Regions from separate parts of the Salinivibrio sp. IB643 genome, predicted to be linked through region 1. Evidence: riboswitches for the same ligand, from Rfam matches in the RefSeq annotation. Region 1 holds a riboswitch; the other holds the start of a gene.

The links. Region 1 has a riboswitch for thiamine pyrophosphate ahead of thiD (bifunctional hydroxymethylpyrimidine kinase/phosphomethylpyrimidine kinase). Riboswitches for the same ligand answer to the same signal wherever they lie in the genome.
Region 2: linked by a shared signal. The riboswitch ahead of thiB (thiamine ABC transporter substrate binding subunit) and the one ahead of thiD (bifunctional hydroxymethylpyrimidine kinase/phosphomethylpyrimidine kinase) in region 1 are both predicted to bind thiamine pyrophosphate.

Annotation. Positions count from the first base shown of each region.
Region 1 is NZ_MUFF01000047.1:11-6,810, reverse strand. Features, by position in the region: gene BZG77_RS13725 (ion channel) at 1-814, shown strand, start outside; gene thiD (bifunctional hydroxymethylpyrimidine kinase/phosphomethylpyrimidine kinase) at 837-1,706, opposite strand; TPP riboswitch at 1,769-1,869, opposite strand; gene BZG77_RS13715 (putative bifunctional diguanylate cyclase/phosphodiesterase) at 1,924-3,753, opposite strand; gene BZG77_RS13710 (sensor histidine kinase) at 3,750-5,621, opposite strand; gene BZG77_RS13705 (DUF3081 domain-containing protein) at 5,698-5,961, opposite strand; gene BZG77_RS13700 (HAD-IA family hydrolase) at 5,980-6,762, opposite strand.
Region 2 is NZ_MUFF01000003.1:109,055-119,328, reverse strand. Features, by position in the region: gene leuB (3-isopropylmalate dehydrogenase) at 1-627, shown strand, start outside; gene leuC (3-isopropylmalate dehydratase large subunit) at 652-2,073, shown strand; gene leuD (3-isopropylmalate dehydratase small subunit) at 2,083-2,685, shown strand; gene BZG77_RS02210 (DUF547 domain-containing protein) at 2,830-3,621, shown strand; TPP riboswitch at 3,660-3,761, shown strand; gene thiB (thiamine ABC transporter substrate binding subunit) at 3,805-4,800, shown strand; gene thiP (thiamine/thiamine pyrophosphate ABC transporter permease) at 4,806-6,395, shown strand; gene thiQ (thiamine ABC transporter ATP-binding protein) at 6,389-7,087, shown strand; gene BZG77_RS02190 (PhoH family protein) at 7,126-8,499, opposite strand; gene rapA (RNA polymerase-associated protein RapA) at 8,815-10,274, shown strand, end outside.

The sequences.
Region 1 (6,800 bases):
CGTTACTGAGTGGGGGCAATGGATCACGTCTTTTTGGATTATTCCCGGCGGCTTAGGGTTGTTTGCGGTGGTGATTGGGCATATCACAGGATCACTGGTGGATTATTGGCGACGCGGGTTACAAGGAAAACGGAGTATTAGTGTGAAAAATCATCTTCTTATCTTAGGCTGGAACGGACAACGTACGATACAGCTTATTCGTTTATTGCAAAGCGGAGTGCACGGTGAGCGCCCGATTGTGCTTTGTGCGCGCGCAGAAATCGAAAACCCACTGCCTGGKGAGGTGGAATTTGTGCGCGTGGCAAGTTTTACCGATYCTGAAGGCATTGCCCGCGCCAAGGTCGAGCATGCCTCGAGTATTATTATTGATAACCCAGAAGATGATATTACTTTGTCAGCGGCTCTGTTCTGCGCACATAAAAATCCGTCAGCGCATTTATTGGCGTATTTTCAAGATGATGCGATAAGCCAAATCCTCAAACAGCACTACCCGCATGCGGAATGTGTGCCGTCGGTGTCGGTCGAAATGCTAGCAAAAGCGGCGGTGGATCCCGGTTCAAGTCAGTTGCATCATGAGCTTTTGAGCACGTCACAAGGGATGACGCAATACTGTGCCCGTTATCCGAGCAACGCAACAGAAATCGATACCGGCGATCTCTTTGGTCAGCTCAAGCAAGAATATGACGCCACCTTAATTGGGATCGACCAAGGCCAAGGTATTGTTTTAAACCCGCCAGTGGGGACAAAAGTATTGCCGGGCGACCGTCTTTTTTATATCGCCGCCCAGCGCTTGCCGCATTGGTCCGCTGCGTAAGCACGCTATTTAATCAAATGCATTATTTAACGAGAGCGTACGATTCAACCATCGCATGCTTGGATAAATAAACACTCTCATCAGCGGGGTAGGCGAAAAAATGATGTACCGGCCCTGCCCCTCTTCCAACGGTTAACTGTTGGCTATGCGCTAAGGCGTCAGTGAGATAACGCTTAGCCGCTCGCCCGGCGTCAATGGGTGTCAGTCCCTGCGTATAAAACGAGGCAATCGCCGCCGACAGTGAACAGCCTGTGCCATGGGTGTTAGGCGTTTCAATGCGGCGCGCACTCAGGGTTTGGCACGTATCTCGGCTAATCCACACATCCAGACTCTCTGGCGCATGATGCAAGTGCCCACCTTTTAGCATCACATACGGACATCCGATCTTGCGCAGTGCCGGCACTAAGGCGTACATCTCCTCGGTGGTTGTCGGAACAGGACACCCGGTTAAACGCGCGGCTTCTGGCAAGTTGGGGGTTAAAATGGTCGCGCGCGGGATCAATGTATTGATCAGTGCATCCATGGCGTCATCATCTAATAACGGATCGCCGCTGGTGGCGATCATGACCGGATCGAGCACGACCGGTAAATGCGGGGAACGCGCGAGCACAGCGGCTACTTCGCGAATAATCGCTTGGTTGGCGAGCATGCCGATTTTCACGGCACGTACCGGCATGTCGTATAACACAGCATTCAGTTGCGCGCGAACAAACGCTGGGTCGACCGGCAAGACGGCCTCAACGCCACAGGTATTTTGTGCAGTTAAGGCGGTGATCGCCGAGCAGGCATAGCCGCCCGTGGCTGAAATCGCTTTAATATCGGCTTGAATACCAGCTCCCCCACCGCTGTCTGAGCCGGCGATGGTGAGAATAACAGGTGGTGATTGGTTCATATTGGCCCCTTAATCATGAGGGGCGGAAGGAGACAAAACCACGCACGATGGCGCGACCTTGTGTGCTGAGCACGTCAGTTCCCTCCGCCAGTGCTAACTGGATCAGGTTCTACGGGTCCTGCTTTCGCAGTCTCAGCAATTGCTTGCTCCCCGACTAACACGGTCAGAATATAAACCTTAGTGATAAAGCGCAAGGTTGAGGGCGCTAATTGCGCGTTTAGGCTATCTCATTATTATTGCTGGTTGCATTGCTATTAATGGTTGCATTGCTATTGATCGTCGCATTGCTATTGATCGTCGCGTTGTTATTAATGGTCGCGTTGCCTTGGTTGGCGGTTTTAAGCAGTTGTTCAAATCCCTCTTGGATTAGGGGCCGTGAGTATAAAAAGCCCTGCACTTGGTCGCAGCCAATGGTTTGTAGCACATACTGCTGGTCCTCTTTTTCYACYCCCTCGGCGACCACACCATGACCAAAGCCATGGGCCAAATCAATCACGCTACCCACCAAGTGCTTATCACTGGCGTTGGTAGCCAAGTCTTGGATAAAGCTGCGATCAAGTTTGACCCAATCGACCGGTAACTGTTTAAGGTAACTGAGTGAGCTATAGCCGGTGCCAAAGTCATCGAGGGCGATATGCATGCCTGCATCTCGCAATTGTTGTAGCTCTTTCAGTGCCACCGACATGTGCTGGATCAGTGCTGATTCTGTCACCTCTAATTGAATCAGATGCAAAGGGACATCAACTGCCTGGCACCGAGCTAAGACGCTGTCAGCAAAGCCGGGGCGAAACTGCTGGGCAGAAACATTGACTGACAGGTGAAAGCTATCGTTGATCAGTTTATTTTTTCGCCAACATTCAACCGCGGCTAAGGCCATCACCAGTACGTGGTCGCCCAGTTGGATCATGTCTGCGCTGCGTTCGGCGATGGGGATAAATTCCGCCGGACTGATGGCCCCAAGGGTCGGATGCTGCCAACGCAACAGCGCTTCCGCGCCTATCATCAAACCGCCGTCTAATCGCCATTTGGGTTGATACACCAGTGATAATTGTCCGCTTTGCAGTGCTGGCCCTAATTCGGTGCGAATCAAATGCGCGCGCTGAGCTTGGCTGTCAAGCTCGGGCTGATATTCGCCGATAAGTTGGTCATCCGTCGGAATCGCTAAAATGGCTTGACGAAATAGTTGCGCCACATCTTGTGTCTCAAGCTCTGTGCGGCTGATACCAATGTGGCAACGTAAAAACATTAAACGCCCATCGAGCGTGTGGTGTCCGCTGATCAACCGATTGATGCGCGCGGCTTTTTCTACGGCATGGTTATCGTGTTCTTCAATCAGCATCACCAGTCGTGTGCTATCCCAAACGCCAATGCGATGTGGGCGCGCCACTGTACTATTGGCTAGCAGATTGGCCACTTGTTTGTATAGTGCCTCTGTCATTAAATGGCCTTGGTGTTTGGTCACCGCTTCCATGCCATCTAAGGCAATCATCATCACAGTCACCGGCCCTTTGCTCAGCTGGCGCTCAGCGGCATCTAATAATGCGCGACGATTTGGTAGCCCGGTTAACGGATGGGTCAAAGAAAGCGCGCGTAAAGCCGCCGTTTGTTTGTTAACCAGCATTTGCAGCCGTGCCGCTTGATCGCGCTCTTTACGGGTTTTCAATTGCAGATGCAAAAGGTTTTGAATCCGTTGCAACACCTCATCGTGATCAAAGGGTTTGCTGATGTAATCAATCGCGCCACGGCATAACGCTTGGTTACGCAAATTCAGGTCATTATCTGCGGTGAGTACCATCACGGGCGGGCAATGCTCATCTAAAGCGTCATTAAGATCATCCAGCACCAGTAAGCCAGAGCGCTGCGGCATCCGCATATCGAGTAAAATCAGGTCGGGGACGGGGGAGAGAGCATCGGTAACAAGGCGAGGATCGGTGAGTCCATTCAGCTGTTGATAACCGGCTTGCTTGAGCATGGTAGACAGTAAGTGAATGTTTTCCGGTCGATCATCAATGATCAGTATATGTGCTTGTGACGGATCCTTTGTCATAGCCTCTCCTCTAATAATAATTGTATGGCCTCAGCCAAGTCCGCTGACGAGAGCGGCAYCGATAAACGTCGTAATGTCGGTTTGTTATGTGGTTCGTCGCATGGGTTGTCAGTCAGAACAATGAGTGGTTTGTCGCCAAATWGTGCTTGTATTTGTTCGGGCGTTGCCGCAACGCTATCAGCCGCCATYATGACTAACGATGGCGGAGACGCGAGCGCAACAGCCTCAGCCAGTGACAGCCCATGCGCATGATAGAGTGTCAACATTGGCCAATCTTCAAAGCAATCGGTCATCAGGCGCTGYCGGGCATTGTTATTATCAATATAGAGCACGCGATGCGGCTGGCTCACGCGGAGACACGTACAACCTTGATCGTCAGGTCGCGTCGACGCTCGGTAAGGGAAAGTCACTGCAAAACAACTGCCCTTGCCTGGCTGGCTTTTTACTGACATTTCGCCTTGCATTTGCAAAACCAATTGATGGCTCACCGCTAACCCCACACCTGCCCCTTCAATCTGTGATTGTTCGGCGGCCAAGCGGTTAAAAGGCTCAAAAAGATGGTTTAACCGATTTTCAGCGATGCCGATCCCGGTATCTGATACAGAGATCGTCAAGGTTGACGATGGATGACTGGCTTCAACCCATACTCGCCCCTGAGGATGGTTATATTTAATCGCGTTGCTGAGTAAATTGATCAACACTTGTTTGAAACGGGTTGGATCCACATATAGGTCGCCACTCAGATCCGCGGGTAGGCAATCATCTAACTCAACGTGCTGCTGCTGTGCGAGCGGGAGTAGTGTTCGAACGGCATCACTGACAAGGGCGCGAACCGGATACCAAGTGACATTGACCACCGTTTTTCCTGCCTCAAGTTTAGCAAGATCCAGCACATCATTAATTAAGGTGAGTAAGTGGCGACCACTTTGGTGAATTTGATCGACATATTGCCGTTGCGTCTCCGTCAAGCGAGGAGAAGAGGATCGTTGTAGTAGTTGCGCATAACCGAGCACACTGTTTAAAGGCGTGCGCAGCTCATGACTCATGGCAGAGAGAAAATCACTTTTGGCTTGATTGGCGCGTTCTGCCTCGTGCTTCGCTTGCAGCAATGGTGTGGCATCATAGCCAACAGTCACAATGGCGTAAGGCTCTCCCTCTACGTGGCGAATAAGCGTTTTAGCGAGCTTAAAAGTCCGACCATCTCTTAATGTCACATCGACATGAACGGGTTCACCATCGAGCGTCAGTTGGTGATCAAGCGCATTGAGGGTTTCGCGCATTCCCTCAGGCAAGGCACCATGAATTGCCTCAGCAAGCTGTTCAACATGCTCGACATTTAATGCTTGTAGGCAGGCGTAATTTGCAAGCGAATATTGTCCGCCTAGCTCTCGGACAAAAACAGGATTGGCGATCGCATTAATAATGGTTTTGAGTTGATTGCGTTCGTGTTTAATACGCGTCTGAGCCTGAGTCAGCGCGCGCATATCAGACATAATGCCAATAAACTCTCGCCGGTCTTCAACCCACACTTCACTGACCGCAAGATGAATGGGGACCACATGCCCCGCTTGATGCCGTGCCTCAACCCGCCGGCCGGTACCGATAATGTTTGCCTGGCCTGTTGTTATATATTGCCGTAAATAATGGTCATGCTTCCCTTGGTGCTCCGGCGGCATTAAACAATCAACATTCTTTCCGATTAGCTGTTGCGGGTGATAACCCAATAATCGGTGGGTGAACGGGTTCGCATCTAAAATAATGCCGCGTTCATCAATCACCAAGATCGCGGCTGCCGCGCTGTCGACTAACGCTTGATAATGGGCTTGGGTCCCGCGTGTTCGGTTTGTGGTGATTGGTTCGCTGTCCATGCTCCCTGCCTTTGACCTATAAAAAACGCCCCATTGTGGGGCGTGTGACGGTCCGGCATGCATTGCCTATCCGTCGCTATCTTTTATAGTTTTTGACTAGCGCATCGACCTTTTTCAGGAACTGCTCTTTAAGGTTCTCATGCTCGTAGTCGAGATGATACGTATTGTGAAACCCCACACGTAACTGTACCCCATTTCCTGCTAAATAAATGGTATAGCCGTCATAATCTGAGAAAGCGTCAATGCCATCCAAGCGGTGTCCATCTTCTATTTTCTCACCAAACTCCGTGACTATCTCAAACGCGCGAAGCAGATGGGTCGGATCGAGTTCGTTTTTCACGCTTCCCTCCTGGCTATATTATCGAAATTGTGCGCCCCCTTTAGGTCGCATCGCACGACCACGCAGTGAGCCCGCTAATACCGGTGGGGCGGTGACACCCTGTCCCGGTACACCCAAACGATTGGGCCTTGCAATGATATCGGGCAAACTGGCCAATGTATCAAGGGTAGTGTCCGGACAGGCCTTTTGGATCCCTGTACCGTAATTATAGCCATAGTTAACACAAATCACTGGCGAGCCAGCAGCGCGAGCCGCATGCACATCGCTGACCGAATCCCCCACCACCAGCAGTTCCAAGGGTGAAACGCCAAGTATGGCGGCCGCTTCGTAAATACCGTCCGGATCCGGCTTGCCAACAGACATTGCATCGGCACCCAATATCCGGGTGAAAAAATGCCCAATGCCAAGTGCTCGCAGTAAGCTATTAGCATGCGCCGTTTGCATATCTGTGGTGCACACCATCGGGATGTGACGCTGCGATAAGGTTTCAAGGCACGCAAGCACGCCCGGATACAGTCGAGTTTTTGGCGGTTTACTGCCTAGGTATGAGGACAAAAAGAGTGCGCGCGCTTGGTTTAGCACGCGGGTCGATACGCGCCCGTCGATGTGTCGAGTTAACACGCGGTGGATCAATAAATCCGCCCCATCACCAATCCAATCTTTTATTGCATGGGGATCTTCATCAGGCAAGCTTAAGCCACGTAACATACCGCTAACCGCCTCATACAGATCGTCAAAAGGGTCTGCGAGTGTGCCGTCTAAGTCAAAGCATACCGCAGAGACGCTCTCTAACTTAACCATAAAAACCCCTTTTTATTCATTTAACCATAAAAACCCCT
Region 2 (10,274 bases), on a different contig from region 1:
GGCCGCGAGGAAAAGGCGTTTGATACGGAAGTCTATCATCGCTATGAAATTGAGCGCATCGCACACATCGCCTTTCAATCCGCCCAGCTTCGCCACAAACAAGTGTGCTCAATCGACAAAGCCAATGTGCTGCAAAGCTCGATGCTGTGGCGCGAGGTGGTAGAAGCGGTGGCAAAAGATTATCCGGATGTCAGCTTAAGCCATATGTATATCGACAACGCTACCATGCAGCTGATTAAAGACCCGTCACAATTTGATGTGATGCTGTGTTCAAATATTTTCGGCGACATCATCTCCGATGAGTGCGCGATGATCACCGGCTCTATGGGTATGCTGCCCTCAGCCAGTTTGAACGCGAGTAAATTTGGCTTGTATGAGCCAGCCGGTGGCTCCGCGCCCGATATCGCTGGGCAAAACATCGCTAACCCAGTGGCGCAAATTTTATCGGCGGCACTTATGCTGCGTTACTCGTTGGGCGAAGAAAACGCGGCCTGTGCAATTGAACACGCAGTGAGCCAAGCGCTGGCAGCCGGTGAACTGACGGCCGATCTGGCCGGTAACCATCCAGCACTGAGCACCGAGCAGATGGGCGATCGTATCGCCGCCTATATCCGCCAAGGCGCATAATCATTACCCGTAAGGATACGAGCTATGTCGAATGCAAACACCCAGCAAGGCGCCAAGACCTTGTACGAAAAAATTCACCAGTCTCACGTGGTCACTGAGCAACCAGGCGAAGCGCCGCTGCTGTATATCGACCGTCACTTGGTGCATGAGGTGACCTCGCCACAAGCGTTTGACGGCTTGAGAGAGAAAGGCCGTCCGGTGCGCCAAGTGAGCAAAACCTTCGCCACCATGGATCACAATGTTTCCACCGAAACCAAAGATATTAACGCGTCAGGGGAAATGGCGCGCATCCAAATGGAAACCTTGGCTAAAAACTGCGAAGAATTTGGCGTCACCCTGTACGACTTGAATCATCCCTACCAAGGCATTGTCCATGTGATGGGGCCCGAGTTAGGGATTACTTTGCCTGGCAATACCATCGTCTGTGGTGATTCTCATACGGCAACTCACGGTGCTTTTGGTGCACTGGCCTTTGGTATTGGTACCTCCGAAGTCGAACACGTACTGGCCACCCAAACGCTCAAGCAATCCCGCGCCCGCACGATGAAAATTGAAGTCACGGGCAAAACCGCCCCCGGGATCACCGCCAAAGACATTGTCCTAGCGATTATCGGCCAAGTCGGTCATGCCGGCGGCACCGGACACGTGGTGGAATTTTGCGGTGACGCCATTACCGACTTGTCCATGGAAGGGCGAATGACGGTCTGCAACATGGCGATCGAATTGGGCGCAAAAGCGGGCCTGATCGCCCCCGATGAGACCACATTTGCCTATTTAAAAGACAAGAAATTTGCTCCTAAAGGTGAACAATGGCAGCAAGCGGTCGCTTACTGGCAAACTTTGCACTCGGACGCCGATGCACAGTTTGATCGCGTGGTCACCCTCGATGGCAGTCAAATCCATCATCAAGTCACTTGGGGCACTAACCCCGGCCAAGTGGTCAGTGTGCACGATAGCGTGCCTGCCCCTGAGACAATGACCGATCCGATAGAGCGCCACTCAGCAGAGCGCGCGCTAAAATACATGGGGCTAACCGCAGGCCAAGCCATAACAGATATCCAAATTGATAAAGTCTTTATTGGCTCATGCACCAACTCTCGAATTGAGGACATGCGCGCAGCCGCGGCGGTCGCCAAAGGTCGGCACGTCGCAGATAGCGTCCATGCCATGGTGGTGCCAGGCTCAGAGCAAGTGCGTGCCCAAGCAGAGCAAGAAGGGCTGGATGTGATTTTCCGCGAGGCGGGCTTTGAGTGGCGCTTACCCGGCTGCTCAATGTGCTTGGCGATGAACAACGATCGCTTAGGCCCCAAAGAGCGCTGTGCATCGACCAGCAACCGTAACTTTGAAGGCCGCCAAGGCCGTGAAGGCCGCACCCACTTGGTCAGCCCAGCCATGGCCGCTGCCGCCGCCATTGCCGGTCACTTTGTTGACGTTAACCAATTATAAGGAGGCCTCATGTCAGGCATACACACTCATACCGGCATTGTTGCCCCATTGGATGCGGCAAACGTCGACACCGATGCGATCATCCCCAAACAGWTTTTGCAAAAAGTCACCCGCACCGGATTCGGCCAGCACCTGTTTCACGATTGGCGCTTTTTAGACGATGCGGGCAAACAGCCGAACCCCGAGTTTGTGCTCAATCAAGCGCGCTACCAAGGGGCGAGCGTGTTACTCACCCGCGAAAACTTTGGCTGTGGCTCGTCACGCGAACATGCTCCTTGGGCGCTGGATGATTACGGTTTTAAAGTGATTATCGCCCCCAGTTTTGCCGATATTTTCTATGGCAACTGCATTAATAACCAAATGGTGCCGGTGACCCTTGAAGAAGGCCAAATCGATGCTTTATTTACGTATGTGGCCGAAAATGAAGGTGCGACGGTAACGCTAGATTTGCCCGCCCAAACCATCCGTGCCGGTGAACACTGCTTTAGCTTCCAGATGAATGATTTTCGCCATCATTGCTTACTCGAAGGTTTGGATAGTATCGGGCTGACGTTACAGCACGAAGCGGAAATTTCGCGCTTTGAGCAGCAAATACCTGATTTTTTGGTGTAATACCATCCACTCATCTCTCGCCAATAAGTGCTGATTATTCCGCATTTATTGGCGTTCCTTCCCATTTTTCTATCCTCAATGAAACCAACCGCTGACTCGCTTGGTCTAGTCTCAAAGAAGGTTTGATCGCATTAAGGACTGACAATGCAAAAACATTTGATACTTCTGTTCGGGCTAGTGTTTCCGCTCATCAGCCAAGCCGCGCCCAAAGCGGACTACTGGGCAATGTGGGATGCACATAATCCTGACAGCCAAGCCACCCTCACGCATCACAGTTGGCAAGTATTACTCGATAAGTATTTACAGCCTCAGGGGCAGCACACCTTATTTAACTACGCAGCCGTCACCGAGGCCGATAAAGCGACCCTCGATCATTACATTGGCATGCTTACCAAGCGCGATCCGCGCACCCTGAGCAAAGACGAACAATATGCTTACTGGGTCAACCTTTACAATGCGGTCACGGTGACGCTGATTTTGGACGCCTATCCAGTCGGTTCGATCACCAAGCTAGGTGGACTCTTTAGCTTTGGTCCGTGGGATGATGACGTAGTGACGGTGGCGGGCGAAGCCCTCACGCTCAATGATATCGAACACCGTATTTTGCGTCCGCTATGGCAAGATCCGCGTACCCACTATGCGGTCAATTGTGCCAGCCTTGGCTGCCCTAACCTGCAACCGCAAGCCTTTCAAGCCGACACCTTGGATGCGCAATTAGAACAAGCCGCCAACACCTTTATTAATAGTGATAAAGGCGTGAGTCAGCAGGGTAATCAGTGGCAGCTTTCTTCTATCTATGAGTGGTTTGAGACTGACTTTGGCGGCAGTGAACAAGGGGTGATCACCCATATCAATCAATATAGAGACATCAAGCTTCCCAAGGATGCACGCTTGGATTATGACTACGACTGGACGCTTAACCAACTCGCGGACTAAAAGGCTTGGTGAACACTAAGCCAATCAGTACAATAGCACCGTACTCATTGGGGAGCCTCATGGCTGAGATTGCGCGCGGCGCTAAACCCATCGAACCTGATCCAGCTAACACTGGCGTAGGGATTGAGACTTGATGTAGCCATCAACTTGCCTCAACACCCACGCCCAACTTAGGAGCGTGCTGTGAAAGTTATTACCTCTGTTCTCACCCTGGTTTCTTTATCGCTGTTATCACTCAGCGCACGTGCCGCCGACCCTCTAACGGTCTATACCTATGATTCTTTTATCGCCGATTGGGGCGCAGGGCCAAAAATCAAAGCCGAATTTGAAAAACGCTGTGACTGCCAATTAGAGTTTGTGTCTCTTAGTGACGGTGCTGCTCTGCTTAATCGCTTACGTATCGAAGGCAATACTACCAAGGCTGACATTGTACTCGGTATGGATACTAACTTGATGAAAGAAGCTGAGCGTAGCGGCATTGTCGCCGAGCACGCGGTGAATACGGAGCGCCTGCAGGTACCCGGCGGTTGGAATAATCCCTACTTTATCCCCTACGATTACGGCTACTTTGCCTTTGTGTATGACACCACGCGTTTGCTCGACCCACCCAAAAGCTTGAAGGCTTTGATTGAGGAGCGTGACGATATCAGTGTGATTTACCAAGATCCACGCGTGTCAACCGTTGGCCAAGGCTTGATGCTGTGGATCCAAAAAGTATACGGCGATCAAAGCCAGCAGGCATGGCGCGATCTTGCCGACAACACTATTACCGTGACCAAAGGCTGGACCGAAGCGTACAACATGTTCCTCAACAAAGAGGCAGATATGGTGCTTTCATACACCTCTTCGCCCGCCTATCACCTGGTCGCTGACGATGATGACCGCTTTGCCGCCGCCATGTTTGAAGAAGGCCACTATATGCAAATTGAAGTGGCGGCGAAGTCTGCTTATACCGACCAACCAGAACGCGCCGATGCGTTTCTACAATTTATGCTCAGTGACGCAGCACAGTCTGTGATCCCAACCACGCAGTGGATGTACCCGGTCACCGATGTTAGCTTGCCTGACGCCTTCTATACGCTGAGCAAACCAGAAGAGAGCCTGTTTTACCAGCCCGATGACGTGATGGGTAACCGTCAGCAATGGGTGCGCGATTGGCAAACCGCTTTGGTTGAATAACGTCGATGCTTAACCCTTCTCGAACCTGGCCGGGCAGTCTCGCGGCCAGCTTGGTCGTATTATTAATTGGCAGCGCACTCTGGGCGCTGTTCTTACACAGTCAAGACTTGAAGCTGGCCGCCCTGTGGCAAGATGCCTATCTGCGCCATGTCACGCTGTTTAGCTTTAAGCAGGCTACCTTATCTGTGGTGCTCAGCGTTGGGCTCGCCATTCCTGTGGCCCATGCGCTGGCTCGGCGACAATTTCCAGGGAAAGCTTGGCTACTCAAACTGTTTGCCATGACCCTGGTGCTGCCGGTATTGGTGGGCGTGTTTGGATTGGTTGCCATCTACGGCCGTAGCGGTTGGATTGCACAAGCCTTCGCGTACTTTGATGCGGCGCTGCCATTTTCTCTCTATGGCTTAAGCGGCATTTTGCTTGCGCATGTTTTCTTTAACCTGCCTTTTTCGGCCCAATTGATGGTGCAGGCCTTGGAAGGGATCCCGGCGGATCAAAGGCGCCTGGCAACCCAGCTTGGTCTAAGAGGCTGGCAACGTTTTCGCCACCTTGAATGGCCTTATCTGCGGCAAAGTCTACCCCATGTCGTCGGACTGGTATTCATGCTGTGTTTCACCAGCTTCGCCACCGTGATGGCATTAGGCGGTGGCCCCAAAGCGACCACCATTGAATTGGCTATCTATCAAGCCATTCATTTTGATTTTGACTTACAAACCGGTGCCGCTCTGGCGCTGTGGCAAATGCTCTTGTGCGGCACCTTTGCTTTTATTGTGCAAACACTGACTCGGCCGATTGCCAACACCCCCAGCGAAGTGCAACCGCTTCCATCGGCACTCGATAGTCGCACGGCGAAGTGTTGGGACAGTCTCTGGATTGCGCTGACTTTATTGTTGGTTCTACCACCTCTCGGGGTTGTGATCGCGCGTGGCCTTAACCCTAGCGCGTTAATTGTGCTGAGCGACACGGCATTATGGCAAGCCACCATGCATTCACTGCTTATCGCTACCGGCGCAACCGTCTTGGCCTTCGTGTTGGCCACCTCTGTCATCTTAGCCAGTCGTCATTGGCGCTTGAACGGGCGAAAGAAACAAGCGAATGGCATTGAAACGTTAGGGGCGATGATTTTGGTGGTACCCAGTATTGTCCTCAGTACCGGGCTTTTTTTACTGTTTCGCCAGTTTAGCGATGTATTCAGCTTGGCGCTGTGGTTGGTGATGGCCGTGAACGCCCTGATGGCGTTGCCCTATTTAATAAAAGTACTGAGCGCGCCCGCCTATCAACTTGCCCAGTCCTATCACAATCTTTGCGCTACCTTGGGGCTAAAAGGTGTCAACCGTCTACGTCTTATCGAATGGCAGTGTTTACGCGCCCCGATCGCGCGCGGCGTGGCGGTAAGTTTTGTGTTATCGATGGGCGATCTTAGTGCGATCGCACTTTTTGGTAGCCAAAATTTTCAAACCCTGCCGCTCTATTTGTTTCGCTTGATGGGGAGCTACCAAATGGACGCAGGCGCTGCCGCTGCCATGCTATTACTGCTTACCAGTTTGGGTTGCTATGCCCTAATCACTCGTCTGATCCAATGGAGACACGCATGCTGACGCTTTCCAATGTCCACTATCGTTACCAGCAAGATTGGATGATCTTTGATGCACAAATAGCCCCTGGAGAGATTGTGGCTGTGCTCGGGCCCAGCGGAGCAGGCAAAAGCACCTTATTATCACTGATTGCTGGGCTGATCGCGCCAGATAGTGGCGAGATCACCATTGATGGCAAGCCTGTCACCACGACGCCCGCCCACCAGCGGCCACTGTCTATCTTGTTTCAAGAGCACAACGTATTTACCCATTTGTCAGTATTCGACAACATGGCAATTGGCTTGTCTCCCTCGCTTAAACTCACGGCCACACAGCAAGAGGCCGTGCGCCATGCTGCTCACGCGGTAGGGTTGACCGATTATTTATCTCGTCTACCCAGCCAACTATCGGGCGGCCAACGCCAACGCATCGCCTTGGGGAGAAGCATCGCACGCAACCAGCCTTTATTACTGCTCGATGAACCCTTTTCGGCACTTGATCCGGCGCTAAAACAAGACATGTTAGCCTTGGTCAAACGTACCGCTCAAGAACAAGGTACGACGGTGGTGATGGTCACTCACCACCCAGACGATGCACAAGCGATCGCCAATCAATTTATCTATCTCGATAATGGCCGAATCCAGCTTCACGATCCGGTTGATACGCTCAAGACACCGCCAGCCATCATGCGTGATTATATCGGTGTCACGGCGTAACCCTATCAGTGGCGGCATAGAGGCCGCCACCTTGATGGTTAAAGATTCTCTTCGGCAAACTCAGCTAGCCGGCTTCGCACCACACCATTGAGGTACACGCACGCACTGCCTTCAAAGTTTTTAAACCGCTCAACAATGTAAGTCAGTCCGGATGTTACAGGTGTCAAATAGGAAGAGTCGATTTGCGCTAAGTTCCCCGAGCACACTAACTTAGTCCCCTCCCCACAACGGGTGATAATGGTTTTAAGCTGAGAGGCGGTCAGGTTTTGGCACTCATCCAAAATCACAAACGCGTTTTGAATCGAGCGTCCGCGCATAAAGTTAATCGATTTAAACTGCAGATTCGCTTTTTCCATAATGTAGCGCATCGAACCGTCAGTGCATTCATCATTCATGTGTAACGCTTCGAGGGTATCGGTCACTGCGCCGAGCCATGGCAGCATTTTCTCTTCTTCTGTCCCGGGGAGAAAACCAATCGACTCGCCAATATCTGGCGTGTTACGGGTAACGATAATCTTATCGTACATGCCCTTTTCTACCACTAACTCTAATGCCGCAGCCATGGCTAAAATCGTTTTCCCACAGCCTGCAGGCCCTGTCAGAATGGTTAAATCAATCGTGGGATCAAGCAACGCATCCATTGCCATGCCTTGATAGATATTTTTCGGTTTAACATCCCAAGCAGCACGGTGCATTAATCGCTCTCGACTGAGATCTTTGATGATCGCTTTATCACCATCAATGGCTTGCACTCGTGCGGCGAAGTCGTCACTTTCATCCAATAAGTACTGGTTCACAAAAGGCGTTTCTAATAGCTCAGCCGGTAATGTGTGGCGTGTTTCGGAGCCATAGGCCTGGCTGTCGCATTGCCCCACTTTATCCCAAAAACTGCCCGCACATTGATGGAAGCCTTTGGTGAGCAACCGAACATCATCAATCAGTTGGTCGGTACGGTAATCCTCGACATACATCACCCCCGCCCCTTTGGCGCGCAGGCGCATATTGATATCTTTGGTCACCAGCACGACTTTGCGCGGTGAGCGTTTGGTTTGAAGGTATAACACCGCATTTAAAATGCGATTATCGCCCGCTTTATCGGCAAAGGCATGGACCGTTTCTTTAATCTCAAAATCAGCCAGAATGGAGACGGTACCCGTCGCATAGCCTTTACCAACCACAATACCCTCGCCAATTTCATCGGGTGTGGCTTCTTTAAAGATATCTTCCAAGGCACGAATCGCCACACGGGCATCCCGAGAGACATCACGCTTGCTATCTTTAATACGGTCAAGCTCTTCGAGGACGGTCATAGGAATCACGACATCGTGTTCTTGGAAGGAATAGATGGCGAAAGGTTCGTGGAGGAGAATGTTAGTGTCTAATACAAACAGCTTCCGGTCGGCGTCGCCCATAGGCACCTCCTGTGTCGGCAATTCACTGTCGATGACAGCGCTTAAAGTAAGCATAGACCTGGCCGTTGCGCATCGCCCAACTTGTTTGATTGTGCCAGTTCACGTTTTCATCTTTGCCGCGCGTTGATGACGTTTGTATGTCAAGACGATCTTTGCCGCGATTGATGGAGTTTCATCGTGACCCTCCTCACAAGTTCGAGTACTATTGGCGACCAATTTTTTCAGTGCCACACTGAATAACACACTATTTAATCGGGTTGCGTTTGCGCGGCACCGAGTCTTTCGACAATCGAGTTAATTCAGAGGTTTTCCCTTATGTCATTTGCGCTTGGACAACGTTGGATCAGTGATACGGAGCATGATCTTGGACTGGGCACTGTGGTGTCCGTTGATGGCCGTACCGTGACCCTAATGTTTCCTGCTAGTGATGAAACACGGCTGTACGCCAGCCATGATGCGCCCGTGACTCGGGTGATGTTCAACCCCGGCGATGAGGTAGAAAGTCACGAGGGCTGGACCATGACCGTCTCGCGCGTTGAAGAAAACGACGGGGTGTTGACCTATTACGGCTATCGCGAAGACACCGAGGAAGACGAAGTCTCGCTGCGTGAAATCTTACTCAGCCATCAGATCCGCTTTAACAAGCCGCAAGACAAACTCTTTGCCGGTCAACTTGACCGCATGGATCGTTTTGCGTTGCGTTATCGGGCGTTAACCAATCAGCATCAGCAGTTGCGTAGCCCTCTACGGGGGTTGACGGGGATGCGTGCTGGATTAATTCCTCATCAACTTTACATTGCCCATGAGGTGGGTCGTCGTCACGCACCGCGGGTTTTGCTCGCGGATGAAGTCGGCTTAGGGAAAACCATTGAAGCGGGCATGATCATTCACCAGCAAGTGCTTGCAGGCCAAGCCGAGCGGGTACTGATCGTGGTTCCAGAAACCTTGCAGCATCAGTGGTTGGTCGAGATGATGCGCCGCTTTAATCTGCACTTCTCTATTTTTGACGAAGAGCGCTGTGTCGAGGCCTTTGCTGACTCACCCAACCCATTTGATACCCAGCAACTGGTGTTATGTTCACTGGAGTTTTTACGCAAAAACCGGCGTCGCGTCGAGCAAGTCTGTGACACCCATTGGGACTTATTGGTGGTGGACGAAGCACACCATTTAACCTGGACACCAACGGCACCGAGCCGTGAATATCAGATTATCGAAAGCATTGCTGAGCATACCCCTGGGGTGTTGTTACTCACCGCGACCCCTGAGCAGTTAGGTCAGCAAAGTCATTTTGCGCGTTTACGCCTGCTCGACCCTGATCGTTTTTATGATTATGACGCCTTTGTTGAAGAAGCCGAACAATATGCCCCTGTCGCCGAGGCGGTTGAAGCGCTACTTGCCGATGCCCCGTTAAGTGATAATGCCCAACGTAGCATTCGGGCGCTATTGCAAAGTGACGAGCTTGATGAACGCTTCAGCGCCATTGATAGCGATGATGATGCAACCAAGCACACCGCTCGCCAACAGCTGATTGATGATTTAATGGATCGCCACGGTACCGGGCGCGTTTTGTTCCGTAACACGCGGGCTGCCATCAGTGGCTTCCCGAGCCGGCATCTGCACATGCACCCTATGGCGTTACCGAGCCAGTATCAAACTGCCATGCGGGTGGCGGGCATGATGGGACGCACAAGCTCGAGCGAACAAAAAGCGGTACAAAATCTTTATCCTGAAGATATTTATCAGCAGTTTGAGGGCGATAGTGCCAGCTGGTGGGG